4 regions of the Chryseobacterium sp. T16E-39 genome follow, and region 1 is predicted to be linked to each of the others. Evidence: riboswitches for the same ligand, from Rfam matches in the RefSeq annotation. Region 1 holds a riboswitch; each other region holds the start of a gene.

Region 1 (7,567 bases):
GAAGAAGACAGAGAAAAAGTTTCCAAATATTCAGGATCTTCGGTGATCAAAATATGGAGTGATAACAGAATAAAGGTTCTTAGGGAATAGAAAACAAGATTTTAATTATCTTTGCAAAATCATTTTGGCCATTAAGAGATTAAGAAAGTGAGTTTGTTTAAAATCTATAGGGTTTTAAATAAGTCCGGAAACTTAGTTTCTTAATGGTTTTACATTAAATAATAAATATGTTCATTAATCTCAATCAAAATAAAAATCTAAAGCTTTTCAAAATCATTTCGGAAGTTGCATCCAGAAATAACCAGTCAGTATATATTGTTGGTGGATATGTTCGGGATTTATTGATGAAGCGAAAAGCCTCTACAGATATTGATTTTGTTACTGAGCAAAGTGGAATTGAATTGGCACAAAGTGTTGCAGGAGAAATTGATCCTAAATTAAAAGTTTCCATTTTTAAAACTTATGGAACAGCAATGATCAAATATAAAGATCTTGAGCTTGAATTTGTGGGAGCAAGAAAAGAAAGCTACACTGAAAATAGTCGAAAACCTGAAGTAGAAGGTGGAACATTGGAAGACGATCAGAAAAGAAGAGACTTCACCATCAATGCAATGGCTATTTCTTTAAACAAAGATAATTTTGGTGAACTCATTGATCCATTCAACGGGATGGATGATTTAGAGAAAAAGATCTTAAGGACTCCTCTAGAGCCTGCACAGACCTATTCTGATGATCCTTTGAGAATGATGCGGGCAGTTCGTTTTGCATCTACCTTACAGTTTACGATAGAGGAAAATTCTTTATTGGCGATTAGTCAGGAAGTAGAAAGGATTAAAATTGTTTCTATGGAGAGAATTATGGTAGAATTTAATAAGATTATGCTTTCTGAAAAACCTTCTATAGGATTAAGCTTATTGGAGCGGACAGGTCTTTTGAAATACATCATTCCAGAGTTGATAGAGTTAAAAGGGGTAGAAGAAGTAGAAGGTCAAACCCATAAAGATAATTTTTACCATACTTTAGAAGTAGTGGATAACATCTCTCTTAATACAGATAAGCTTTGGTTACGTTGGGCTGCTTTACTTCATGATATTGGAAAAGCTCCAACAAAAAAGTTTGTCGAGGGAACAGGATGGACTTTCCATGGACATGAATTTTTAGGTTCAAAGATGGCCAAAGTACTTTTCCAAAGACTTAAATTACCTTTAGGACCGGATATGAAATATGTACAGAAAATGGTGAAACTTTCATCCCGTCCGATTGCATTGATCACTGATGATGCATCTGATTCTGCATTGAGAAGGCTGCTGTTCGACGCTGGTGAAGATATGGAGGATCTATTTACACTTTGTAAAGCTGATATAACAACGAAAAATTCTAAAAAGCAAGATAAATTCAAACGTAATTTTGAATATGTTGCTGTAAAAATAAAGGAAGTTGAAGAGAAAGATCAGGTAAGGAATTTTCAACCTCCTATTTCCGGAGAAGAAATCATGGAAATGTTTGATCTGAAGCCTGGGCGAGAGATTGGAATTTTAAAAGAAAAAGTAAAAGAAGCGATTCTGGAGGGAGAAATCCAGAACGATCATGAAGAAGCAAAAAAATACGTCATTGCCGAAGCTGAAAAGTTGGGATTAGAAGTTAAGATTTAAAATAAACTGACTAAAAAAAAGGGGTCTGGAAAATAGTTTTCCAGACCCCTTTTTTTAACCTTTGTAAAAGAAATCCGGGCTGCCCTAAGGCAGCCCGGAAAAAACACAAATGATGAAAAAAAATAAAATTTATTAGTATACCGAAGTATAAATTTCTTAATTCAGATACACACCATTAGAACCTTTACCGGTTGTAAAAGATTTGATTTTAGATCCTGTAGTTGTATACACTGTAATTTCACTGTCTTCTGTAAAGTTTTTAACGTCTGATGTGAATATTTTTCCATCTACAACGCTAAATCCATATAGTGTATAGTATTGTCCACCATCTACAGCAGTGATAATTGGAGTAGTAGGAGTGACGTTAGAAGTCATATTCATTGAATAAACTTTATTTGCAGAAGAGAAGAAATACTTTCCACCATCTATCTGTAGATTGGTGGCGTTGGAAATACCTGTTAATGTAGTTGTTTTAGTAATATTTCCAGTATTTGAAATCTGATAAATGTAAGAATCAGCAGTTCCTGAAGCAATGACGTAAACATTTCCGTTATAAGAAATAGTTTTGTTGATATTTCCGTTGGGTAATGTAATTGCAGATTGTACTTCGTTGGTTGAAGTGTTGATGTAAGTAATTTTGTTTCCAAAACCGAAGCTTGCATTTTGAACAAAGATATTTCCTCCAGCTTCAACAATTCTTTCAACAGCTTCAGTGAACGTAATTTTTTTAACGAACGACAAATCCGAACTTTTATAGATACTTACATATTTTGCCCCGTTATATTTATCATTAGTTACATAAACATTGTTATTCGTAACAGCAACATAGCGAGGGTTGTCAATTTGATTGGTAACTTCGCCAGCGCTTTTGAATGTGTAACGGTTAACTACCTGAATTTTATTGGAGTTGTTTAACAAAAGATAAGCTTTATCGCCATTAAAGGCTACAGCCTGTAAAACATCTCCCAATTGAGATCCATTGTTTTTTGAAAAAATACTGTTTTGACTGAAAGTTAAATCTCTTGAAACAAAAGTTACTTCTGCATTAGGCTTGCCGAAATTCCCTTCATTGGCAATTAAATATCCATTTTCATAGGTAATTACCGGTAGGCTGCTATCACTGTCGTTGCTACACGAAATATTAAATAGTAATACCGTAGCAAATAATAGTTGTAAAAGTCTAGTTATTTTCATGTTATTTTTTATTAGAAATTTATAGTTGCTGAAATACTGTAGTTTCTTTTTGGCATCGGATAATAAGAAACGGTCTCGTAAACAGTATTGGTTAAGTTATTTATTTTAAACCCTAAGGTATATTTTTTTAAAAGCGTTGCTGATATTCCTGTATTTAAAACAAAATAAGGATCTAAGGCATCTTCTCTTTTTTCATCGGTTGTTGTATAAGTCAAGCCATTGAACATTCCCTGAACATAGAATTTTATGAATTTATACTGATAATCGAAGTTCCCAAAAACCTTATGAAGTGGAACATACATCATTTGTTTCTCGGTTGCCTTATTGATAGATTTTGATAATGTGTATCCCAAATTAAATCTGAAATGGTGTTCTCTAAATTGTTTTTCAAAGGAAATTTGTGATTCTAAACCATAAGATTGAACTTTTCCTATATTAACAGGTGACCAATATCCGGCCGCTGTAGGAAGCCATACAATATCATCTGAAATATTCAGATAATAAGGACTTACCATTAATTTAAACTCACCCAATTTAAATTCATGATCCATATCCATTTGGTAAGAATTTTCTGGTTTTAAATCAGGGTTTCCTCCAGGATTCCAATAGAGGTCATTAAAAGTAGGAAATCTGAAATTTCTTGATACATTTATTCCTACACTATACCATTGTAAAGCGTTCCATTTTCCAGAAAATGAATAAAGTAAAGGTGAACTGATATCCTGAACAAAATCTTTTTTAACACCAGCCTCAAATCTTAGATCTTTGGTTGGGAAATAACGTAACAATCCTGCTACAGATCCTACATTTCTGCTTACATCTCCAATGCCTTCTGCTTTCACACCCTGAATATATGGCTGATAGCCTTCACCTTTGTTCACCTGAAACTCAGTGATCACGTTGATGTTTAATTTGGGGACGATAAAATAATTGAAATCATTTTTGAAAATATAATTTTTCCCAGATGATCCACTTGTTTTTGGAGCGTTATAGTTGCCAAAATATTGAAAATTTTCCTCTGTATAAGCTGCTTTTAAGCTATTTGAAAATTTATTCTTATTAATATCCCAGGAAATTAGACTTCTGATGCTTTGTGTTTCATATTTTGTCCTATTCCCGTTTTCTACAAAAATAGGATAGTTTTGTGCAGAATCAAAAAATTGACTTTGCCATGAAATAGTCTGATGTTGAGCTATTTTATAAGAGGCTCCGACATTAAAAGTCGAATTATAATATTTGCCATTTCTGTTCAGGTAGTTTTTCTCTTCTACTTCATAATCATTCTGACTGATCGAATGATTTCCTGAAACTTTGAAACTAAATTTATCATTACTGTAAGAAGCCTGTCCAAAATTAGTAAAGGTATTGAAAGAGCCTGCCTCAGAATACAAAGAAGCTTTAAAACCATTATTAAAATCCAGACTATTATTAAGGTGAATACTACCTCCAATAGCTCCACTTCCATAAATAACACTTCCGCCACCAGCTTTCACTTCTAAGTGGTCATATCCAAATAAAGGTATATTATTAACATCTCCCTGCCCAAGAAAATTTGAATTGATATTAATTCCATTCCATACAAAAGCAGTTTGTTGTGCTGTTGTTCCTCTGAAAGAAGGGGATGAAACGGCACCACGGCCATTTTCTTTAATATAAACCGGAGATTGGAAACGTAAAAGTTCTGAAAGATTGGTTGAGTTTTTCTCTACATCCTGAGGTGTGATGGTATTTACCTTATGAAAAAGCTTTACTTTTTTCATCTGGTTATCAAAAATATAAACCGTGTCAATTGCTTTCTCCTGTCCAAGACAGAGAAAATAGGCAGATGACGATAAAAGCAGTACTAAAGTTTTCTTCATACTATTTTACTTTTCCTCCGAAAGCAATATATTTTTGATATTATCATTTTGGCAGGTCTCCTGACTTTCGCTTTTCTATACCTTCCCGTTTTCACAGTGGTTTTTTATAGAAATTATGGTTGCGATCTACAGTTGCGGGGACAGTTTGGGGTTTACACCCAATTCCCTATTATTTTCAAAAGCTTGAAAACCAAAATTTTTGCAAAGATAAGTTTTTAAAAAGAAATGCCAATTGTATATGATGATTTGTAATGAAAACAATCATGCATAAACAGATTAATGCCTCGCAATTTTACGATTTCACAAATTCACAGTTTCACCCTACAAAAACGTTGCATCAAAATAAAAAGGTAAAAGATCTTTAATCGAACTTACCTTAACCACTTCATCATTCATACTTGAAAAATAAAGATCGATATTTTCCTTCTGTTTTGTTTCGTATTCGATTAAGCTTTGTCTGCATGCTCCACATGGAGGTATAGGTGGATTTTTTTCAGAAAATTCTTTTGGACCCCCGACAATAAAAATCTTTTTAATCTTTTGATCTGGAAAATTAGCGCCTACCCAGAATAAAGTTGTTCTCTCAGCACAAAGGCCTGAAGGAAAAGCCGCATTTTCCTGATTGTTTCCGGAAAATATTTCACCGTTTTCGAGTAATACAGAGCAACCAACTAAGAATTGAGAGTAAGGAGCATAGGCATTTTCACGAGCTAGTTTTGCTCTTTCGAAAAGTTTTTTTTCTATATCGTTCAGTTCACTACTATTTTTAAAGTATTCGTAGCCGATCTGTATGTCTTTTTTCATATATTGAAGCCTAAAAAGGGGAGGTAAAATTAGTTCTTTTTCATCACGTGGACAAACCTATTTTATCCTTCTCCTAATGTTAAATTTAAAATAGACAAACATGCTATATACGCCGATACAATTTAGAAATGTAGAACTGGAAAATCGTTGGGTAATGTCTCCTATGTGTATGTATTCATGCGAAAACGGATTGGCGAATGCCTTTCATTTTGTGCATTACGGAAGCAGATCTCAGGGAGGGACTGGATTAATAATGGTCGAAGCAACCGGCGTGGAACCACGGGGAAGAATTACCAATAAATGTATGGGGATCTGGAATGATGAACAGGCAGGAAATCTTCAGAAAATTGTAGAGTTTGTTCATTCTAATTCAGAAAGTAAAATAGGAATACAATTGGCACATGCCGGAAGAAAGGGATCAACCTGGAATAATATCCAGATTTCGATTGAAGAGGGGTGGGAAACGGTAGCTCCTAGTCCGATTCCATATCATCCTACTGAGAGGATTCCACATGTTTTAACCGTTGAGGAAATTAAAGAGCAGGTTCAGAACTTTAAAAATGCAGCAAGAAGAGCTGTGGCAGCAGGATTTGATATTATTGAGATTCATGGAGCTCATGGTTATTTAATTCATCAGTTTTTATCCCCACTTTCCAACATCAGAACGGATGAATATGGAGGGAGCTTTGAAAACAGGATTAGATTTTTGTTGGAAATAGTGGATGTTGTCAATGAAGAAATCAATGAAAATGTGGCGTTATTTGTGAGGATATCGGGAACTGAATATGCTGAAAATGGATGGGATGTAAATAACAGCGTAGAATTAGCAAAAGTATTAAAAGAACATAAAGTAGATTTAATTGATGTTTCAAGTGGAGGTAATATCCATGGGGCAAAAATTTCTGTTTTTGATGGTTATCAGGTACCTTATTCTTCCAGAGTAAGAAATGAGGCAGATGTGAAAACGGGAGCGGTAGGTTTAATCACGAAAGTGGAGCAGGCACAACAAATTTTGCAAAAGGGAGATGCTGATTTGATCTTTGTTGCCAGGGAAATTTTGAGAAATCCCTATATTGCTGTTCAGGGATCGTTTGAGATGGAAGAAAATTGTTTTTTTCCACATCAATATCTGAGAGCTAAAATTTCTTCTTAATTTTAGAACAATAATATTTCAGGAAATGAAAATTGAAGATTTTATGCTGCCGTGCCCAAGTAAGAAATTTCTGGGAATAGAATGTTTTGGATGTGGTACACAAAGAGCAATTGTTTTGGTTTTTGAGGGGAAGTTCTCAGAAGCTTTTCATATGTTTCCGGCTGTGTATACTTTACTTCTTTTTTTATTTACAGTAGGATTGAATTTTGTTGACAAAAAAAGAAATTACGGAAATGCATTAGTTTTTTTAGCAATCATTAATTCAGTTATCATGGTCGTTTCCTATTTTTACAGACATCCTTTACCCATAAAATAAAATTAACAAAATAAATAACTATGAATCAAAAATTACCAAACGCAACAACCGTTTTAGTATTAGGAATCGTCGCTATCCTGGGCAGCTGCTGCTGTAACGGGATCGTAGGAGTAATCTGCGGATTAATCGGAATGAACCTGTTTAATAAAGATAATGCCCTGTATCAAAAAGATCCGAGCCTGTATTCGGATTATGACAATTTGAAAGTAGGAAGAATTTTATGTATTATAGGTCTTGTTATAGGAATCCTTAGCTTAGCCTATATGATCTTTGTTCTTTCAACAGTGGGTTGGAGTGGTTATATGGATCAGATTAATCAATTAAAAAACATGGGTAAATAAATAACCCTATCAGTTATAAAATAATAGACTGCAGTACAAACTACAGTCTATTTTATTTTGGAGATAAAAACATTCCATTGATTTTGATAAAAAATAAATCCCTCACTTGTAGTGAAGGATTTATTGTATGGAATTAAGTTATTATTTAACAATGAATTTCAAACTGGAGTTGTCCAGTTTTAGAATATAAACTCCTTGTTCAAGGCTTTTAATCTTAATTGAATTTCTGCTGTTTTCAAAAGGATGAT
Region 2 (7,567 bases), 100 kb from region 1:
ACACTTATTGATGCAGCAGAAGGGCTCCCATTCCAGGTTTTGGTCACCGAAATCATATTTCCTGTGCTTCCAACCAATAAATTTACTTTTCTTGAAGGGTCATTTCTGTAATCCGTATAATTAGATGCTCCGGAATTGCTTACCATAGGTAAAAAGCTTCCATTTCCGGGACTTACCATAACATTAGAAATATGCATCATTCCGGAATCTGTAGAGGCAGATAGACAATAATTAAGGGTAGAAATAAAAATGATGGATTCGGACCACGTTCCAACTGTACCAGAGCATATTTTAGCAACCTGAACCTCATATTGAGAACAAGGCGTTAGCCCGGTTAGGGTAAACGATGCCAGGTTAGAAATTGTAACCGTAGCCCATGGGGATACAACTCCCGCCACTGGCCGAAATCTTACCAGGTAATCTGGTGTAGCAGGATCAAAAGTCCATGTAACAACAGCAGAAGTAGCAGTAATGCTTGAAACCTGAACACTGGAAGGTGCATTGGTATCACAAAATAAAAAAGAAGAAAAAGAAGAAGAAATTTTATCTGGATTTTTACCATTAAAAGAGGAAATTCCTATTAAGAATAGAAATACATAGAGTAGATTTTTTGTCATGTTTTACTAGTTTTTAATATTTTAATGAAAATTATACTAATATATTGAAATATCACTTACAATATATCTTACAGTATGTTCAAAATTTTAATTAATTTCAATTTCTCCTTTCATGAAATCATGAAACTATTGTGATCTCCTGATTGATTATCCATCGATATATGCCTACCTCTTAGATTCATTGAATGAATATTATAGATTTGAAACTATATAATTATATCCAGTGAAACATTTAATTTATATATTTGAAGCATCAAAAATTTTTCATGATGATTTCGGTAAACAAAGCGTTCTATTTATCTGCCATTAGTCTATTTTCATTAGCTTTTGTAAAAGGTCAGCAAAAAATTCCTTTTGGAGTCGTAAAAGCCGAAGAAGGGTATGCTAATGTTCGCGTTCCAAAGGATAATTATAGAAAAATTGTAGATAAGATAAGGATGCGTAAAGGTGATGTCTTTCTTTATGTAAAACCAGCTCCCGGAGAAACAGAATGGTTATGGATCAAATATCCTGAAAAGCAGGATACCGAAAAACCATTCGTGAGGTATGAAAATCTTGATAAAGAAGGGATGGTAAACAAAGAGCGTGTAGCCTTTATTGATCAATTACCGCAATATACTCCTTCAAAATCTAAAAACGGAAGATCTCTTATTTTCACCGATAACAACAATCCTAAAATTCCTACTGCTCAAAGGAGTAAAGTGATCATCGATGTATATCCTTCGAACGCAAGTTACCGTAAGATGGAAAAAGATGCAGATGGAACTATTCTGACTATTGATAAAATAAAACCTTGGGGAATCAGTAAAGAGCTTCCTGAAGGAATGACTGAAATCAAGTCTATCCGTGTCCAGCAGATTGGAAGAGGGTCCGTTTTTGTAAGAGAAGCTATTAAAAATATGTTCCAGCCTACGATGGACTTTAACAATATCACTGTAGCTGCTATCGACAACGATAACATCTTCGTTTACATGATCAATGGATCAGGGGAAAACAGATATACAACACTTTGGACAATCAGACAAGGAAAGGTTGCCCACCAGATTATTTATAAAAGTCCGGAATAATTCACATATTTCTCTGTATTATTCTTATTTTTGCCCCTGAAAAAGTTTTATCGCTTATTCATCACAGGAATCGGTTCTGCTTAACCGCAGATTAATAGGGAATCGTGTGAAAATCACGAACTGTCGCGCAACTGTAAGTAACTAAAGTCTTTGTAAAAAATCCACTGTGCTATGGCATGGGAAGGAAATAAAGATGTTACAAGTCAGGAGACCTGCCTTTTTCTATAAACAAAAAACTTTCGCGACTTGAAGTTTATTGATCTGATGGATTTTTCAGGAATATGACATTCCTGTATTATTCTGTTTGTTTCAATATATTTCATTTCGCTTTAATTTAATAATGAAATATGACTACAGAAGAAAGAATTCAAGCATCCGAAACCCGAATCTTTAAAGCGGTTTTCCCTAACACGACCAATCATTACGATACCCTTTTTGGAGGAACAGCGATGCAATTGATGGATGAAGTGGCATTTATTACCGCGACTCGATTTGCAAGAAAAAGAGTGGTAACGGTAAGCAGCGACAAAATTGACTTTAAAAAACCTATTCCTGCAGGAACGATTGTGGAACTGATCGGTACTGTTTCTCACGTTGGAACGACCAGTATGAAAGTAAATGTAGAGATCTACACCGAACAAATGTATTCTTATGAAAGAGAAAGAGCCATTGTCGGGGATTTCACATTCGTAGCAATTGACGAGTTTAAAAAACCAGTTCAAATACTATAATTAGAGAAGAAACGCAAGTCAGATTGACTTGCGTTTTCTTTATTTTAAAACTTTTTCTGTTTCAAGACTTTTGCTCAGTAGAAATTGGAAAGCCTCTCCCATTTCGTCAGAGGCCCTGCTAATTGCATTTTCCAGCATATTTCTGATTTGCCCTTCAGTAACACTTGCTTCTGTCCAGCTTTTTCCTGAAGTGTGGGAATTAAGGATAAACGGCATAATCCTGTCTATGGCACAGGCGAAAATAGCATCAGGGGTCTGCTCTTCTTCAAACTCAAGCCAAAGGTTAAAAAATTCCGAACGTAAAGGCTCATCAAGGATCCCAAAAATATTTTGAGCAGACAATTTCTCTCTTTCAAACTTACCCACCATTGCTTTTTCATCAAACAGAAATGTATCTCCAGCTTCGATTTCTACCAAATCATGAATAGAAAGCATTCTTATTACTCTTAATAAATCTATATCCGTCCTGTTTTTAGCATATGGAAAAAGCACCTGTGCTAAAATAATGATCTGCCAGGAATGTTCAGCCGTATTTTCTCTTCGTGAATCATCCGCATTGTAATTTCTTCTCTGTACATTTTTTAACGCATCTACAGCTAAGATAAAATCGATTTCCTTTTGTATTTTCATTGTATTATTCTTTATAATATTCTTTGATTGGGTATTTCTTTGTTTTTATGATCCATTTATTTTTAATTTTTTCACGCCTTGTTACTTTTACAAAATCACCACCTCCCATGGCATCTTCTTCCAATTCAAATACCTTATCCAGTCCCTTTTTCGGAATTATCCGGTATTCTGTGGTGATATGCCAGCAACAGCCGGATTTAGAAAATGTGATAATCCTTTTCCTTTTGGAATCGGTCTGGAACATTCCTAAGTTCTCAAAAGCAAGACTGGTTAATTCATCACTTATAACGAACTGTTTCTTTGTAGAATTATAAACATATACATCATAAGATGGTCCGCCATAGCTGCTTTCATTTCCATTTCGTACTGCAATATCTTCAGAACCATCAAAATTAAAGTCATTAAAAATCAACGGACTTTGCTCATTATACAATTGAATAACATTGACGCTTGGCTGCTGGTCTTTGTTTAAATAAAAATAAAGATCGTCTGAATTCAGAGTCTGTACCACTCGGGAGGTTTTCTTATCTCTTAATTCTACAGTCCCATTTCCACTGCATTTTTCACCATCACAATCTGCCACTGTAATAGCAGCATCATATTGGTTCGATCCTGATTTGAGTTCAAAATGATTTTGTCCAAAGGAGAAAGAACTATAAAAAATAAAAATGATCAATGTTTTGTATCTATCCAAAATATACTTTTTTATTCATTGAAATATCCTTGAAATTTCATAACAAAAATAAGAATAGCAATTAAAATTGTAATCATTAGCCTTCATTTTAACTGAATTTGATTTAGAGCAAAAAACTGACTTAAATTTATGTAACTGAAAATCAACATATTAAATAATTTTAAATAAAAATTCCACTACTTTGTATTGCATAATACCATTTTAATTACATATCTTTGTAATGTAAAATAAGAATAGGTTCAACTAGCTAGGAACTTAATTCTAAATATAACTAATTAAAAACCTTATTAAGATGAATACTGAAAATACCAAAGCGCAAATGCGAAAAGGGATTCTGGAATTCTGTATTTTAAGTCTTATCAATCATCGTGAAATGTATGTTTCCGACCTTATAGATGAACTAAAAAAAGGAAAACTGGATGTTGTGGAAGGCACACTCTACCCTCTTTTAACAAGATTAAAAAATGGTGAGTTTCTATCCTACAGATGGGAAGAATCAACGGGAGGTCCTCCAAGAAAATACTACCAGATTACAGAAAAAGGGAAACTGTTTTTAGGTGAACTTTTAAATACCTGGAATGAATTAACAGATTCAGTAAACCAAATTACTCAAAAAAATTAAAAAACAAAGCTATGAACAAGACACTCTCAATAGGACTCGCAGGTTTTTCTTTTACTATAGAGGAACACGCATATATAAAGCTTAGCGATTACCTTAATGCTCTTAGAAGCTCACTGGACGCTTCAGAAGTAGACGAGGTAATGCATGACATAGAAATTAGAATGGTTGAAATCTTCAGAGATTCTTTAGGAAAAAGAGAAGTAATCAACGATACAGATGTAGAAGGGGTAATTGCACAAATCGGTACACCGGAAAAAATAGAAGAACAGGAAGAGGCTTATTATTCTGAAAAGAATTCTAAAAGAACAAGCAACTCCGGAGCAGAATACTCTGATAAAAAACAATTATTCCGCGACCCTGAAAGACAAAAAGTCGCAGGTGTTTGCGCAGGTTTAGCTCATTATGTAGGAATGGATATTACTGCCATGAGAGCAATCTGGTTAGGAGTATTTATTTTAGGAATATTTACAGCAGCCATTTCTTCTTCACTGATCGCATTGTTATATATCATTCTTTGGATCGTACTTCCAAAAGCTGAAACAGCAGCAGATTTCCTGAAAATGAAGGGAAAGCCTATGAACTTCGACAATCTTAAGAATGAGTCTAACAAATTGGTACAATTTGCCAATGAATCTACTCAGAGGGTCGGAGAAATATACATCGAAAACAAACCGTATATCAACAACGCTGGAAACGGAATCTGGAATGTAGTAAGATATGTATTAGGTGGAATCTTTGCATTGATGGCATTCGGATGTCTGATCGGAGTATTTGTAGTTTTCGGATTCATGGGAAGTAATGATTTCCCTCCGATGAATGAAATGAATTTCTACTTTGACAGTGATGGAATGAGATACGTATTAATGGCAATGATTGTTTTAGGAAGCTTAATTCCGGCAATGCTGTTCGCATTATTAAGTATTAAACTAATCTCACCAAAAACAAAACTAAGAAATACGGGTTGGGTTTTAGGAGCATTAATTCTCGGGTTAATTACAGTATCTGTTTATTTTGGTATCAGCATGGCTAAAAAAGACATGTTCCTGAAAGGTCATAAAGAAGATACAGAAGAGATATCAATTAATACAGCATCCGATAGTATTTATGTTGACCTAAAACAAATAACCATTCCTCAGAACTTTATAGGCTATGATGATGATCTTTATTCTGATAAAGTATCTGTCTACAAAAAAGATTGGGTTGATGTACAAGTAACAAGAAAAGCTGACATAAAGACTCCGTATTTAATTATTAGAAAAGAAGCAAAAGGTTACAACATTCCATTGAGCGTAAGTGTACCGGTAGAAATAGTGAATAACAAAGTGATTCTTCCTAATTACATTAAATATCCGTACGATCACCGTTTCAGAGATTATCATATTGATTATGAACTCGTAGTTCCACAAAAAGCAGTAGTAATCTCTTTAAAGAAAGACGGAATTGATTTTGACGGAGACCTGAATGGTGACGGAATTGACGATGACGACCAGTACGATGATGATGAAGATGGAAATATCAGAATTGAAAAAAATAAGATTTCGGTGAACGGATCAACAATTGAATACAATTCTAATGATAAGGACAGCATCATCATTAATGGAAAAAAAGTTCCAAATTCTAAAGCAGAAAAGATAATGGACTCTGTAAAGTCTGACATTAAAAAAATGAAAGGCAAAGTAGATATCCAGATCAAAGACGGAAAAGACGAAATATCTATAAAAACCAAATAATAAACTGCAGAGAGTGGCAGAAGGTGTGAATGGAAGGCAACCGTTTGAAATTCACACTCTTCTTCTCTCACTAAAGCAAAAAAATAGTATTATTTAGTTCTTTATTTTAAAAAAATGTTATACCTTCGTGTAGTTATATAAATCATAACCAAATCATTTAAAAACACCCCAACCATGGTACAAATAGCACTAGAAATTGTAATGAAAATCGTAGATTTAATCAGCGGTTTATTTTAAGAGCGATAATATTTCAATATATTTGTAAAGTATAACCAGATTGGTTATACTTTCTTGTTTTTAATACGAAAATATATGAAAAAACTAATCGGCAAATTAATGTTGAAACTCATGGGTTGGAAAGTTGTTCTTCAGGGCGACGTCAACAGCCTTAACAAGTGTATTCTTGTAGTAGCGCCGCATACCCACAATATGGAATATATATTGGGAAATTTCGCTTATTGGTCTTTAGAAAAACCGTTAAAAATAATTATCAAGGACGCTCATACCAAGGGATGGTACGGCGGAATTGTAAAAGGTCTTGGTGGAATCGGAATTGATAGAAGTCAGAAAAATGATCTTGTAAATTTCGTTGCCAAGCAATTTGCAAAAGAAGATTTCAGTCTTGTAATTACCCCTGAAGGAACGAGGAGCTGGGTACCGAAATGGAGAAAGGGTTTTTATCATATGGCTTTAGCTGCAAAAGTACCGATCGTATTGGCAGCTGGAGATTTTAAAAGAAATATTATCTATCTAGGATACACTATTCCATATGAAAGAATCGCTACAGCTTCTTTTTCTGATATCATGAATGAGATTCAAAATTATTATATCAAAAATGATATTACTCCAAAAGTGCCGGAAAACTGGAATCCTAACATAATGGGTGTCGAAAACGAACAACCTGCACAATAATAAATATTCACTAGTATCCACTACCCACTTCATCCATTATTTATAATTTCTTATACTGTTATATGAAAGACATGACCAAAGAAGAGCTATTACAATTCCTCAACAATTGGGGAGAAGAAACTATGGCTAAAGCTCTTGAAATAAAATTTATTGATATTGATCAGGAGAATGAAACACTAACGGCAACGATGCCAGTCCTACCAAGGGTTCATCAGCCGTTTGGTATTTTACATGGAGGTGCAAGCTGTGTTTTAGCTGAAACCCTAGGTTCCAGCCTGTCTAATATTTTCATCGACGGTGATAAATATTATGGGGTAGGCACCAATATTAATTCTAATCATTTAAGAAGTAAAAAAGATGGAATTATAACCGGAACAGCACGCTTTATAAGAAAAGGAAGAACAATGCACGTTTCAGAAATTGAAATTCGTGACGAAAAAGGACAATTGATCAACCATACGACCATGACTAATAATATTATCAACAAATAATCTTATTTTGATCATCAGCTAACAGACTCAAATTCTTTGGGTCTTTTTTATAATAAGAACCAGCTCATAAAAA
Region 3 (7,567 bases), 770 kb from region 1:
CAGAAAACTATTGCAACTGTAGAAACTGCTTATAAAGCTCAGGGTATAAAAGTAAAAGTAGTAAATGATACCACGGACTTTACCCTTGAATCTGCCAACCACGTTATCTTCGATTTATTCTTAGCGATTATTCTCGTGGCGATCGTGATGTTGTTATTCCTTCACAGTATCAGGAATGCATTTATCGTAATGGTTTCTATTCCGGCTTCATTAATTGCTGCATTTATTGGAATGAACCTGATGGGATACACCTTGAACTTAATGAGTTTATTAGGACTATCCCTGGTGGTAGGTATCCTTGTGGATGATGCGATTGTGGTACTTGAAAACATTTACCGTCACATGGAGATGGGTAAAAGTAAGATCAGAGCGGCTTATGATGGAGCTTCGGAGATTGGATTTACGGTAGCAGCGATTACCTTGGTAATTGTAGTGGTATTCCTTCCGATTGCGATGAGTTCAGGTCTTGTTGCCAATATCCTTGGACAGTTTTGCGTCACGGTAGTTATTGCAACCTTATTGTCATTGTTAGCCTCATTTACCATCATTCCTTGGTTATCATCAAGATTTGGTAAATTGGAACATTTAACAGGAAAAAACTGGTTCGAGAAATTCATCCTTTGGTTTGAAGGATTAATCGATAAGTTCACACATTGGATCACAGGAATCCTTGAGTGGTGTCTGAAATCAACATTAAGAAGAATATCAACCGTGGTGATCACTTTTGTTATTTTGATCTCTTCATTCATGTTGGTGGCATTTGGTTTTATCGGTGGTGAATTCTTCCCTCCAATCGACCGTGGTCAGTTCTTGGTTCAGATGGAATTGTCAAAAGATGCAACGGTTGAAAAAACCAATCAGATAACTTTAGAGGTTGAAAAATATTTAAGAAATGATAAAGATGTTGTGGATTTGATCACAACAGTAGGTCAGCAGTCAACTGGTTTTGGGGGAGCTCAGGCTACAACATACCAGTCCGAAGTTCAGGTAAACCTTACGGATAAATCTGAAAGAGCTGAAAGCACCAATATCAAGGCTGCAAAAGTAAAAAGAGCATTAGAAGAGAAATTTACAGGGGTTGAATTTAAAACCGCTCCAATCGGTATCCTTGGTGCTGAAAATGCTCCAATCGAAATGGTAGTAACAGCTCCGGATAATGCAGCAGCAGTAAAAGAAGCAACAAGAATTTTAGAATTGTTGAAAAAAGTTCCCGGAGCAGTGGATGCTGAATTATCTACAGATACTGGTAACCCTGAAGTTCAGGTAAATATCGACAGGGATAAAATGTCTTCTTTAGGCTTGAATCTTCAAAGTGTAGGACAAACGATGCAAACCGCATTTAACGGAAATACAGACGGAAAATTCAGAGCTGGAGAATATGAATATGATATCAATATCCGTTTTGGAGATGCCAACAGACAATCTATCGATGATGTTAAAAACCTGATGTTTACAAATCCTAAAGGAGAACAGGTTCGTTTGAGTCAGTTTGCAGAAGTAAAAATGGGCTCAGGACCGAGCTTATTGGAACGTAGAGATAAATCTCCTTCTGTAAAAGTAAGATCAAAAGTTGTTGGTAGACCGGTGGGTGACGTTGCTAATGAATGGGCTGCTAAGTTCATGGATGGTAAAGATAAACCTGCAGGAGTAGATTACATCTGGAGTGGGGATATGGAAAACCAGCAGGAAGGTTTCGGTACATTAGGGATCGCTTTATTAGCAGCTATTGTATTGGTATACCTAGTGATGGTTTCATTATATGACAGTTTTGTATATCCGTTTGTGGTATTGTTCTCAATTCCATTAGCAATGATCGGGGTTATGGTTATTCTTGCCCTTACAGCTAATTCATTGAACATCTTTACGATGTTAGGGATGATCATGTTGATTGGTCTTGTTGCCAAGAACGCGATCCTGATCGTCGACTTTACGAATGCAAGAAAAGCAGCGGGATCAAATACACATGACGCATTGGTTCAGGCTAACCACGCTCGTCTTCGTCCGATCCTAATGACAACGATTGCGATGATCTTCGGTATGTTACCAATTGCCTTGGCAAGTGGAGCAGGAGCTGAATTTAATAAAGGTCTTGCATGGGTAGTTATCGGTGGTTTGACATCATCTCTATTCCTTACCCTAATTATCGTACCGGTAGTATACTCTTTATTTGATTCAATTCTACGTAGAATGGGTCAACATAAGAAAACAGATTATGAAGCTGAAATGAAAGCGGATTATGAGCACAGAGAACTAAGTGAAGACGGATTCACTCCGAAACATTTAGACTAAATATAACAACCTTAATTAACCGAAAAAGCGTATCAGTGATGATGCGCTTTTTTGTTTTATAGTAAATGCTAACGAATGTTACGATGATGCTTAAAAAATAAACATCCTCTCTGTCATTCCGTAGGAATCTAAATATATTATTTTAAAAATATTATAAAGAGATGAATAATGAACAAAAGTATGTTGTTTTATTCTGTCGCTTTAGGCTCTAGTAATTTTTATGTTCAGATTCCTACGGAATGACATGTTGGATTTTGAAAACTTTCTCAGAATCAAAATAAAAATCTGCGTTATCCGCAAAATTTGCGAGAGCATAAAACATCAATAGGAGCGGGCTTTAGCCCGCTTAATAAAAAATGCAACATCAATTGGCTTTAGCCAAAACATAGAATATGCAATGTCAATAAAAAAGGCTTCCAGAACAAACTGAAAGCCTTCATTTTATTTTATATGAGAAAATTAATCTGCCATAGCCTCACCAGCCTTTCTGTAGATAAAATTTCCATAAATATGTCTTCTTGCAAAACGGCTTGGCGAATCAGCATTCACCATTTTGATATAGGTATTTCTTGGTACTCCAAGATATTCATACATCTTTCCGTTCAAATGCTGAATGTTCAACACCTGCTTTTCAAAATAAAAATCGTGAATATTAGATTTAGTTGTTGTCTCTGTATATTCTTCTTTATATTTTTCCTGTGTTTCCGGGTTGATACTTACCAAAAAGTGGTAAGCTTCAATCACGGATTTGCTTTTTTCTTCAGCTTCCAGTTTTCCGGCTTCATCATTGATAAATTTATCAGGATGCGAATCTTTCATCGTATTCCTGTAAATTGTTTTTAACTCTTGTAAAGTCACTGTTTTATCAACTCCAAGAAGCTTTCTGTGCTCACCAACTCTTTTCATATGTAGATATTTATTGATTTTTAAGATTATATGAAATCGCTACTGACGATTCCATACTTTGGGTCCTTTTTTCGGGGTGCAAAATTAAGCAATTAAATTTACAAAATCATAACTTATTCATTATTAATTATATTTAAAATTATTTATAAGTTTATGGGTATAGTTATTGGTTTTTCCTAATAGTATATAGATGGCAATTATACATATCAATAGGAGTGGGCTTTAGCCCACTTATTCTTTAGTAAATGATATTGGCTTAGCCAAAACATAGCATATGCTAATTGCAAAACAAAAGCAGGAGTTCACACCCCTGCCTCAATAAAAAATAATAATCAGCTCTATTAAACTTTCTCTGTCGCATACTCCGCAGCCACCTCTTTCGAAGCTGCTACCATAGCGATCAATGCTTTTTCAGTTTCATCCCAATGACGGGTTTTTAAACCACAGTCCGGATTTACCCAAAGCTGTTCAGCAGGAATTACGGCTTGTGCTTTTTTCAATAATGCGACCATTTCCTCTTTTGATGGAACTCTTGGAGAATGGATATCATAAACTCCTGGGCCGATCTCATTAGGGTATTTAAAGTCTGCGAAAGCATTCAATAATTCCATTTGGCTTCTGGAGCATTCTATGGTGATTACATCGGCATCCATATCAGCGATATTGTGGATAATATCATTAAATTCGGAATAACACATGTGGGTATGGATTTGTGTAGCATCTTCAACGCCGCTTGCTGAGATTCTGAAAGCTTCCACCGCCCATTGCAGGTAGTTCTGCCATTCTGCTTTACGTAAAGGAAGACCTTCTCTGATAGCTGGTTCGTCGATCTGGATAATTCTGATTCCTGCTTTTTCAAGATCGTTAACCTCATCACGGATGGCCAAAGCGATTTGCTTACATGTTGTAGAACGAGGTTGATCATCACGTACAAATGACCATTGAAGAATGGTTACAGGACCCGTCAACATTCCTTTAACCCATTTTTGCGTTAATGACTGAGCATATTGTGACCAGTATACCGTCATTGGATGAGGTCTGTGCACATCTCCATAAATTACCGGTGGTTTTACACAACGACTTCCGTAGCTCTGAACCCAACCATTTTGAGTAAAGGCGAATCCTGCCAGTTGTTCTCCAAAATATTCAACCATATCGTTACGCTCAAATTCTCCGTGAACTAACACATCAATTCCGATTTCTTCCTGCCAGATAATGGTTCTTTGGGTTTCTTGTTTAAGTAATTGATCGTATTCTTCAGCAGTCAGGTCTCCTTTTTTGAATTGGGCTCTCCAGCTTCTTACTTCTTTCGTTTGTGGGAAAGATCCAATCGTTGTGGTAGGGAATAATGGAAGTACTAATGCATTTTGCTGTGTCTCTTTTCTGACATTGAATGGACTGTTTCTTTGGGCGTCACTCTCTGTCGTGATCTCAACACGGTTCTTAACATCTTTATTATGAATTAACGTGGAAACTTTACGGTTTTCAATCGCTTTTTTGTTTTCAGCCAATTCCTGTAGGGTGTTATAATCCGGATTTTCTGAAGCTAATTTTTTCAATGAGACAACTTCAGAAACTTTCTGCTTGGCAAAAGCCATCCATTGCTTGATCTCAGGAGATAAGATGTTTTCATTTTTCTCCAGGTCAAGGTCGAAGGGTGCATGTAGTAAAGAACATGATGGAGCAATAAAAACTCTTTCAGAACCTAATGCAGCGATTGCTTTCTTAATAAAAACCAAAGACTGGCTGAAATCATTTTTCCAGATATTTCTTCCATCAACCACTCCAAGAGATAGGATTAATGTTTCGGGAATTGCATTAATCACCTCATCCAATTGTTCCGGCGCACGTACTAAGTCGATGTGTAAAGCATCAATAGGAAGGGTAGTAGCCAATGAAAGGTTATCTTTTAGCCCATCGAAATAAGTGGTCACAATAAACTTAAGATTAGGGAACTGCCTTGCAATTTCAGCATACACAACCTGATAAACCTCTTTGGCTTTTTGATCCAGATCCAATGCTAAAAACGGTTCATCAAACTGTATCCATTCTGCTCCGTTGTTTTCTAATTCTTTTAGAATTTCTGTATATACAGGAAGTAAATTCTGAACCAAATCCAGTTTGTCAAAACCTTCTTCTTTTTCCTTTCCTAATAGTAAATAAGTAACCAATCCGATGATGACAGGTTTTGTATCAATTCCGGCTTCTTTTGCCTCAATAAATTCATTGACAATCTTATTGGAAAACAATTTGAACTGCTGGCTTTTCTGGAACTCAGGAACGATATAATGGTAATTGGTATCGAACCATTTTGTCATTTCCATAGCCGTAATATCAAGGCCATCTTTCTGATGTCCTCTTGCCATTGCGAAGTACAGATCAATCTCTGTACTGGTTTCTTTCGCAGCTATTTCCTGATAACGCGGAGGTATCGCTCCAACGGATAATGTAAGATCCAGAACCTGATCATAAAAAGAAAAATCATTGGATGGAATGAGATCGATTCCAGCTTCCTGCTGCAATGCCCAGTTCTGCTTTCTGATGGTTTTTCCTACTTCCAAAAGTTCCTGTAAAGATGTTTTTCCTGCCCAATATTGTTCGCAGGCTTTTTTAAGTTCTCTGTTGCTACCAATTCGCGGATAGCCTAGGATGTGTGTTTGCATTTCTTTTAAACTTTTAATTAAATTTTGGTTTTAAAAGTTCTTATAATGCTTCGTAATGCGACCGGGAAAGAGTTTTTTAGCAATAAAGAAGATACAATATGGACGTAATTTTTGGGTCAGGAAATAATATTCTGAGTTTATTTTTAACGCAAAGTTTATTTATAATTGCTCTTTATGTAAGAAGGCAAAGATGAAATCAATAAAATTGATTTTGAAGAAGCGTACGTTTTATCCATAAGCTTCATCAGCGACATCGTCGCATTTCTTTGCTCCTTAAAACTAAGGAATCAATACAATAAATCTTTGCGTTTAAACTCATATCCATTCCAAGTTTAAACCACCCAATACGTTCAAAAAAGTATCATCTGTATGACCAAAAGCTTCAGACCGCGAAAGCATTGTCAATTCGGAACAGGCAGGTCTCCTGACTTGTAACAGTTTTTGTCATCCTTCCCGCTTGTGGCAGTGGATCTTCAAGGACAAAAACCTTTGGTATGTTACTTACAGTTGCGCGACAGCTCGTGATTCTCACACGATTCCCTATTAATCTACCTTAAGTAAAACCTTTTCCGTTTGATGAAGTATGTTAAAGAACAAAATAGGGTGTAAAGGTATTGAATAAAGTGATTTAATTGGATTTATTTTAAATATTAAGCATAATATTTTATTTTAATTGATATTAAAAGATATTTATTCTGTAATTTTGAAAATATCAACGTTAAAAAGAATATTATCCTGTGGAAAGACTTGATGACAAGGATCTTCAATTGTTAAGGATCCTGCAAAAGAATGCTAAACTGACGGTAAAAGAATTGGCCAAAGAAGTGAATCTCTCACCTTCACCTGTTTTTGAAAGAGTTAAGAGACTGGAGCAGGAAGGTTATATCAAACATTATGCAGCTGTTTTGGAAGCTGAAAAGCTGAATCGGGGTTTTACTGTTTTCTGTCAGGTGAAATTAAAAATTCATGACCGTTCTGTTGGAAATCAGTTTGTAAAAGAAATTGTACAGATTGAAGAAGTTGCAGAATGTTATAATATTTCAGGAGATTTCGATTTTTTACTTAAAGTTCAGGTTCGGGATATGAAACATTATCAGGATTTTGTTTTTAATAAATTAGGTTCTGTAGACTCCATAGGAAGTACCCACAGTACTTTTGTAATGGCAGAGGTGAAGAATAACCATGGAGTAACTATATAAACTGGAATATCTTATTTCTTTCCTCTTATACGGCTTAATGATACCGATGTTATCCCCAAATAGGAAGCAATATAATATTGGGGGATACGGCGAAAAATTTCAGGGGATTGCTTTATTAGTTCAGCATATCGTTCTTCTGCGCTATCCTTTATACGCGAAATGAAAAGTTTCTGATACTTAAGCAGGCGTTCCTGCAAATAACTGTAATAATACTCTTTGATATCAGGATTGTGCTCCATTGTTTGCCTGAATTCTTCAATTGAAGTACTGTAAACTGTACAAGGTTCTATCGTTTCGATGTTATAAATACTGGGTAAGTGATGAAATAAACTCTCCCAGGATGAGATAAAGTTTCCTTCAAATAAAAACTGAAAAGTAATTTCTTTACCATCATTATTTAGCCATCCCCTAACTGCGCCTTTTTCAAGATAGTAAAACCTGCGGGCCATTTTACCTTCTTCTGTTAGCAAGGTTTTAGCGGGTAATTCTTCTTGATCAAAATTACTGAGT
Region 4 (7,567 bases), 1.7 Mb from region 1:
AAGTTCACATGAAGTGAAAATCTCAGATTTTCAAAAAACTTAAGTGTTCTTCATAATCGTTTCATTATTCACTTTAAAGATTCTAAAGTGTTTAAAACTTTTGTGTCTTTTGTGGTTAAAAAAATGAGTGTCTCCACATTCAAAGATATTTTTATTCAAACAAATACAACTTAAAAAATCAACAATGAAAATTTATAAATTTTTATCATTATTCTTTATTGCCTTTACTTTATTAGCTGTTTCTTCTTGTCAAAACAATGACGATGATGATAATCCACAGGATACCACACCCGGAAATCTTCAGATCAAATTTGAAAACGGATTCAATAATCTGGGCGGAATTGTTCTTAATCAAACGACTCAAACCTCTTCCAGTGGGCAAAAGCACCAATTTTCCACTTTAAAATATGTGGTGAGTAACATCAGCCTGATCGATGAGAATGGAAAAGAGTTCAAATACAATGAAAACAATCCTGATAAAGGGGCTTTTATCATAGATCAGGCAGATGCGGTAGCTGGAATTGTTTATGTAAATCTTACCGGGATTCCTAAAAACAATTATAAAAAAGTAAAATTCGGATTGGGGATCAGCCAGAATGCTTATCTCCTGGGAATGGATGGACAAGCAGAATTCTGGAATAAAGCAAAAGCAAAAGGGATGTCATGGTCATGGGCTGCCGGGTATGTTTTTGTGAAGCTGGAAGGGAAATACGGCACAGCCGCTGCGGATAAAGAATTCATGAATCATACCGGGAATATGGGAAATGTTACTGCTAACAATACTCCAAATCTATACCGGGAAATTACTTTAGATCTTCCAACAACAGCCAGGGTGACTGGCAAAATAAGACCGTCGATTCATATTCTGGCAGATCTTAATCAGTATCTAAGCGGTGATACAGCACTTACATTAGATACAAATAATGATATGATGATGGGATCAAGCCAACATTTAGTGAATGTAACGAATAACCTTACCAAAATGTTTTCTGTAAATCATGTTCATAATGATGAAGATTAGAAGTATACTGAAAATTGGGTTAATTATTGTCGGCCTTTTTAATACAATTTCATGCTCTGATGAGGTTATTGAACCCTTGGAAAAAGACGAAGCTTATAACCTGCAATTTCCATCTTATTTTCCTGAAATGACTTTTGATAAAGCGGGAAATCCGGTCACCAAAAATGGAGTAGAACTAGGTCGGAAATTGTTCTATGAAGGAAGGCTTTCACGTAATAATACCATTTCATGTGGTTTCTGTCATATCCAGGAGAATGCTTTTACCCACCATGGGCATAATGTAAGTCATGGTGTGGATGACAGGATTGGAATACGGAATGCTCCGCCTATACAGAATATGGCATTCTTAAAAAGATATATGTGGGACGGGGTAATTCATAACCTGAATGAACAACCTATTATTCCAATTACTGATGCTAATGAAATGGATAGCTCGATGCCGGAAGTAATTTCTAAACTGAATATGGATGATAAGTATAAAAAACTTTTCAAATCAGCTTACGGTGACGAAAATATTACGGGAGAAAGAGTTTTAAAAGCGTTATCCCAATTTATGGTGACAATGATCTCAGCGGATTCAAAATATGATCAGTACAAGCAGGGAAAAGCCACTCTTACATCAGTTGAAGCGCAGGGAATGGCATTGTTTCAGCAGAAATGCTCGACCTGTCATAGTGGAGAATTATTTACAGATGAAAGCTTTCGAAATACCGGGATGTATTATAATACGCAATTTAAAGATGCAGGTCGTTACCGGGTAACCCTGGATCAAATGGATTGGATGAAATTCAGGGTTCCCAGTTTGAGAAATGTTGAATATACGGCTCCTTATATGCATGACGGAAGGTTCTACACATTAGATGCTGTTCTTAATTTCTATTCGGATAATGTGGAAGATAATGCTAATCTTGATCCGCAGCTTAAACAAAATGGACATGTCGGAATTGCAATGACTACTGTTGAAAAACAATCAATTATTGCTTTCCTGAAAACATTATCTGATAAGAGTTTTATTACCAATCCTAAATTCTCTGAATAAATTTTAATCAAACATGAAAAATATATTTTTAATACTCTTGGGTCTGGTTATGTCACCAATAGCTAAGGCGGAACCAGTAAAGGATAGTCTTTATATCCCTGAAAATAACTTTAATTCTATCAGATTGCTGGAGGATGATTGTGATGCGTGTGGCTGCGCTGCAGGAAATGGTTCATCAGGATTTGAATCTTTACTTAACCCTCAGTTTATAGGAATAAAATATTTTGCACAACACTATAAGGCGAAAGAGAATCTTTTCGTGAAAGACCTGACTCAGGATCAGTATTTTAATACAATTCAGTTGTGGGGAAAAGTTCCCATTACAAAAAAGTTGAGTGTTTATGGAAGCTTACCGTTTCAGTTTCATGAAAAAAGAACCTTGCAGGGGGATATCAGGATTAATGGAATTGGAGATCTCAATCTGATGGGAATCTATCAGCTGATCAATTCGAAAGATACTTCCCATCAGTTAAATGGAGGATTGGGAGTGAAGGTTCCTTTAGGGAAATTTGATGAAAAAGGAATTACAGGAGTGAATCCCAGTTTTCAATTGGGGACAGGAAGCTGGGATTACCAGATGGTTTTGAATTATAAATATCAGAAGAACAAAGTAGCGGTCATTGTGAATACTGATTATACTGTTAAAGGTGAAAATAAAAAATATTATCAATTCGGAAACCAGTGGAACTATGCAGCGACAGGATTTTATCAGATTCATGCCGATAAAAAAGTAATCTTTTCCGGGAAAGCCGGATTGCAGGGTGAGGTATATGACCGGAATAAGCAGTTTAATGAGGATTTACCGGATACTGCAGGAAGCGCTTTATACGGGAAGGTCGGTTTTGAACTGTCGTACAGTAAATGGAGCCTGGGAAGTGAGCTGATGCTTCCGGCTTATTCGAATCTTGCTGGCGGAAACATTGAAGCCAAATCCAGATTCAGTGTTTTTATCAACTTTGGAATTTAGGAAATCAAATAAACATTCCGTTGCAATTGTAACGGAATGTTTGTTTTTATATGGTTGATTATCATTTTATTAAGGCCGGTATTGTTTCTGGGCAGAATTTTCTATCTTTGCCGCAATCTGGTGAGCCGTAAAAGGCTCTTAAAAGGGAATCCGGTGTAAATCCGGAACAGACCCGCTGCTGTAAGCTCTAAACCAAAATTTTTGAAGCATATATCCACTGTTTTTATGGGAAGGATTTCAAAAATGGAGTAAGTCAGAAGACCTGCCGGAAAGATTAAAGTTTGATGCTTTCGTGGAATAAAGCTTAGGACAACAATGATTCTGTGCAGTACTGCTGTATGTTGTCATTGCTGCTTTCTTATATCCATTAGCATCAAAATTATTCTCAAAGAGCTAATGGAATTAAAATTTACTTTTCATAAAACTACTAAAACGATTATCACAGTTCTTGTGTTATTCGCTCAGCTTTACTTTTCCCAGTCAAAAGATAGCATAAAAGAGAAAGGGATCTTACCCGTTACTATTTACAAAAAGGATTTTAAAGAGATCCTGCCGGCTCAGACACTTTCGGGTGAGCAGTTGGAAAGGCTTAACAGCCAGTCTGTAGCAGATGCATTACGATATTTTTCAGGAGTTCAGATCAAAGATTATGGAGGTATTGGTGGATTAAAAACAGTGAATATCCGAAGTATGGGCAGCCAGCATGTTGGTGTTTTTTATGATGGAATTCAATTGGGAAATGCACAAAATGGAGTTGTTGATCTGGGGAAGTTTTCGCTGGATGATATTGAAGAGATATCATTGTATAATGGGCAGAAAAGCGAGATTTTTCAACCGGCAAAAGATTTTGGTTCTTCCGGGTCTATTTACTTACAGCCAAAGACACCCATTTTTTACGGAAAGAAAAAAACAAATCTTATTCTTAGAACGAAGAACAGTTCCATAGATCTGTTCAACCCCTCTTTTCGTCTGGAGCAAAAGATTTCAAATAGGATTTCAGCAAGTTTCAGTTCAGAATTTATACAAAGTGACGGGCGATATAAATATAAATATCAAAAAAAGAATCCGGATGGTTCTGTTGCCAATGATACGGTTGCCACAAGATATGACTCCTATATTAACGCCAAACGATTTGAAACCAGCCTGAACGGAACTTTAAATAACGGAAGCTGGAACATTAGAGGGTATGGATATGTATCGGATCGCGGGATCCCTTCAGCTATTGTTAATAATGGATTCGAACCCAAGGGGCAAAAACTATTAGATAAGAACTATTTTGTACAGGGTAATTTTAGAAAGAAAATATTTCCAAAATTTGAGACCCAGCTTAAAGCCAAGTTTGCATACGATTATACCAGGTATATTGATACTGTAAATGTCGCTGAAACAGCTTTAAAGACGGATAATAAATATATTCAGAGGGAAGTTTATTTGTCATCTTCAAATATATATTCAATTACTCCGAATTGGGATGTTAGTGCCAATGTAGATTTTCAATATAATAATCTGGATTCAAACCTGAGGTTGTTTTCTTTTCCTACCCGCTATACATCATTAGTCGCTTTTGCAACGACCTACCAATGGAACCGGTTTAAATTTTTAGGGAGTGTCTTAGGTACTTTTATTCGGGAAGATGTAGAACTTAATTCGAAGTCACCGGATAAAAGGGAATGGACACCCTCTGCATTTTTAAGCTATCAGCCTTTTGTAGCAAAGGATCTTACCATCAGAGCTTTTTATAAAAGAATTTTCAGGATGCCAACTTTCAATGATTTGTATTATACAATGATAGGAAACGTTTTCCTGAAACCTGAATTTACCAATCAGTATGATCTTGGATTTACTTATCAAAAACAGTATGACAATAAGGTCTTGAAAAGAATTTATCTAAAAGCAGATGGGTACTATAACAAGGTTGAAAATAAAATTATAGCAGTTCCTACGACCAATCTTTTCAGGTGGATGATGACCAATCTTGGGGATGTGCAGATTATTGGCGCTGATGTTAATGTGCAGGCGGAATTGGCCTTAGGGAAGGTAACATTAAAGCCATTGCTGAGCTATACTTATCAGAGTGCCCGGGATTTTACCGAGAAAGGAGAATCCTACTATGGAGACCAGATTCCTTATGTTCCATGGCATTCCGGAACTTTTACCATGATGGCTGATTATAAAGACTGGAGCTTTAATTACAGTTTTATGTATACCGGAAAACGGTATGATGCACAACAGAACAATATTGAATATAACGCTATTACGCCCTGGTATACCCACGACTTATCCATTCAGAAAAAATTCAACTGGTATTCACAGCAATTTAAGGTAAGCTTTGAAGTAAATAATACTTTGAATCAGCACTATGATGTGGTAAGAAATTATCCAATGCCCGGCAGAAATTTTAAACTTATTGTAAGCTATACATTATGAGAAAAATAAACTATTATCTACTTGTATTGAGTATGTTTTCATTGTTTTCATGCAGAACAGACGAATACACTCCAAAAGAAGAGAAAGTGGAAGGTCTTGCGCCACCAGAAAATACAGCGATTAAAGGTTTTTATGTTTTGAATGAGGGGAACATGGGAAGTAATAAATGTACCCTGGACTTCTTTGATTATACAACGGGAAGCTATCGCAGAAATATCTATGCGGAAATAAATCCAAGTGTTGTCAAAGAATTGGGGGATGTAGGTAATGATATCCAGATCTATGGAAGTAAACTTTATGTAGTTGTAAATGTCTCTAATAAAATTGAAGTATTGGATGCCAAGACCGCAAAACGGATTAAAACAATTCAACTGCAAAACTGCCGGTATGTGAAATTTAAAGACGGGAAAGCTTATGCAAGCAGCTATGCGGGGCCTGTTGATATCAATCCCAATTCCCCTAAAGGAAAAGTTGTGGAAATTGACACCGTTTCGCTTTCTATTCAAAGACAAGTCACGGTTGGTTACCAGCCGGAAGAAATTGAAATCGTAGGGAATCAGCTTTTTGTTGCCAATTCCGGAGGATATATGGTTCCAAATTATGATAAAACAGTTTCTGTAGTAGATCTGAATACGTTTACAGAAACAAAAAAATTAAACGTTGCAATCAATCTTCATCGCCTTAAGAAAGACAATTATGGAGATTTATATGTAAGCTCAAGAGGGGATTATTACAATGTTCCATCGAGTTTATATCAGGTAGATGCTATTACAGGAGTTGTAAAAAAAGATTTTCATGTTGCTGTAAGCGAAATGACCATTGTGAATGATAAGCTTTATTATTATGGAAATGAGTTTAATTATAATACCCATTCCTACACAAAGAATTTTGGAATTATTGATGTGAAAACAGAGCAGATCATTTCCAATAAAATTATCGATCAGGAATATGTGGATGCCATTAAAGCTCCTTATGGAATTGCTGTAAACCCTATTACAGAAGATATTTACATTACTGATGCCCGAAACTATGTGTCTACCGGATTTGTCTATTGCTTTAACAAAAGCGGGCATTTCAAATGGAAGACCGAAGGTGGGAATATTCCTGCCCATTTTGCTTTTCTATATAAATAATCAGAACCCAAAATATGGATAATACTATTTTTAAAATTATAAAGACAATGCTTGTCATATTTCTTTTAATAGAAGTGACTGCGTGTAAGAGTGACAGGGATGAAGAATCACCATTTAAAGGTTTAGATGCATCTTATTCAGTTAATCGTTTTAAGGTTCTTAATATCGCGGCGAATGTATCAGGTAAAATGACGTGGAGCATTAAGGATTCTATTATTTCTGAAGGCTCTGAACTGGATTTCATCAGCCCTTATGCTAAAACCTATCCACTCACATTAAAAATTGAGAACAATGGGAGTGTAAAAACATATCAATCTACTATTATTGTTAATAAGGAAACCGGTTCTTACAGTAAATACATTGCTAATGTATTAGATTTCCGCCCGGCGGTAGGGCAATTTACAAATGAAATTCCGGAATATATTACCGGAAATAACGCAGCGAGCATGCTTCAGAAAGCCAGGGAATCTTTAGTAGGGTCTAATTCTACTATGGTAAGTCTCGGTGGTTTTGGAGGATATGTTGTTTTTGGTTTTGATCATACCATTCCGAATATGAATGGGAGGGATTTTAAAATCCTTGGAAATGCTTTTTGGGGAAACAATGCTAATGATCCCCGTTCCGGTTCTTGTGAACCAGGAATTATTATGGTGGCTTATGACAAGAATAAAAACGGAAAGCCTGATGACGGTGAGTGGTATGAGATTGCAGGAAGTGAGTATTTTAAAAATACAACAATAAAGAATTATAGCATTACTTATTTTAAACCTAATGAAACTAAGCCACCTGTCCCGGGAAGTGAGCCATGGCAAACCGATATAGAATATATTAAATGGCAGGATAATCTTGGGAATAATGGATTTAAAACTAAAAATGCGTTTCACGATCACAGTTTTTTTCCATTATGGATTTCTGATGCTTCTTACAGTTTATCGGGAACAAAAATGCAGAATAATTTCTACGATCAAAGCGGAAACGGA

The links. Region 1 has a riboswitch for cobalamin ahead of CEY12_RS08905 (TonB-dependent receptor plug domain-containing protein). Riboswitches for the same ligand answer to the same signal wherever they lie in the genome.
Region 2: another riboswitch for cobalamin. It lies ahead of CEY12_RS08435 (acyl-CoA thioesterase); the one in region 1 lies ahead of CEY12_RS08905 (TonB-dependent receptor plug domain-containing protein).
Region 3: another riboswitch for cobalamin. It lies ahead of metE (5-methyltetrahydropteroyltriglutamate--homocysteine S-methyltransferase); the one in region 1 lies ahead of CEY12_RS08905 (TonB-dependent receptor plug domain-containing protein).
Region 4: another riboswitch for cobalamin. It lies ahead of CEY12_RS16360 (TonB-dependent receptor plug domain-containing protein); the one in region 1 lies ahead of CEY12_RS08905 (TonB-dependent receptor plug domain-containing protein).

The regions. Positions count from the first base shown of each region.
Region 1 is NZ_CP022282.1:1,965,487-1,973,053, reverse strand. It holds gene CEY12_RS08920 (L-threonylcarbamoyladenylate synthase) at 1-90, shown strand, start outside; gene CEY12_RS08915 (CCA tRNA nucleotidyltransferase) at 228-1,652, shown strand; gene CEY12_RS08910 (YncE family protein) at 1,809-2,846, opposite strand; gene CEY12_RS08905 (TonB-dependent receptor plug domain-containing protein) at 2,858-4,705, opposite strand; cobalamin riboswitch at 4,738-4,915, opposite strand; gene CEY12_RS08900 (cytidine deaminase) at 5,027-5,509, opposite strand; gene namA (NADPH dehydrogenase NamA) at 5,610-6,662, shown strand; gene CEY12_RS08890 (DUF2752 domain-containing protein) at 6,688-6,978, shown strand; gene CEY12_RS08885 (CCC motif membrane protein) at 6,999-7,319, shown strand; gene CEY12_RS08880 (endonuclease) at 7,461-7,567, opposite strand, start outside.
Region 2 is NZ_CP022282.1:1,864,198-1,871,764, forward strand. It holds gene CEY12_RS08425 (GEVED domain-containing protein) at 1-617, opposite strand, end outside; gene CEY12_RS08430 (hypothetical protein) at 884-1,684, shown strand; cobalamin riboswitch at 1,739-1,919, shown strand; gene CEY12_RS08435 (acyl-CoA thioesterase) at 2,032-2,415, shown strand; gene CEY12_RS08440 (HD domain-containing protein) at 2,455-3,045, opposite strand; gene CEY12_RS08445 (XAC2610-related protein) at 3,050-3,739, opposite strand; gene CEY12_RS08450 (PadR family transcriptional regulator) at 4,032-4,361, shown strand; gene CEY12_RS08455 (PspC domain-containing protein) at 4,373-6,091, shown strand; gene CEY12_RS08460 (1-acyl-sn-glycerol-3-phosphate acyltransferase) at 6,404-7,003, shown strand; gene CEY12_RS08465 (PaaI family thioesterase) at 7,066-7,494, shown strand.
Region 3 is NZ_CP022282.1:1,200,411-1,207,977, reverse strand. It holds gene CEY12_RS05330 (efflux RND transporter permease subunit) at 1-2,289, shown strand, start outside; gene CEY12_RS05325 (KTSC domain-containing protein) at 2,749-3,195, opposite strand; gene metE (5-methyltetrahydropteroyltriglutamate--homocysteine S-methyltransferase) at 3,537-5,858, opposite strand; cobalamin riboswitch at 6,255-6,441, opposite strand; gene CEY12_RS05315 (Lrp/AsnC family transcriptional regulator) at 6,596-7,057, shown strand; gene CEY12_RS05310 (Crp/Fnr family transcriptional regulator) at 7,069-7,567, opposite strand, start outside.
Region 4 is NZ_CP022282.1:3,617,686-3,625,252, forward strand. It holds gene CEY12_RS16345 (MbnP family protein) at 185-1,021, shown strand; gene CEY12_RS16350 (cytochrome-c peroxidase) at 1,008-2,060, shown strand; gene CEY12_RS16355 (transporter) at 2,074-3,027, shown strand; cobalamin riboswitch at 3,129-3,312, shown strand; gene CEY12_RS16360 (TonB-dependent receptor plug domain-containing protein) at 3,424-5,454, shown strand; gene CEY12_RS16365 (YncE family protein) at 5,451-6,587, shown strand; gene CEY12_RS16370 (cell surface protein) at 6,602-7,567, shown strand, end outside.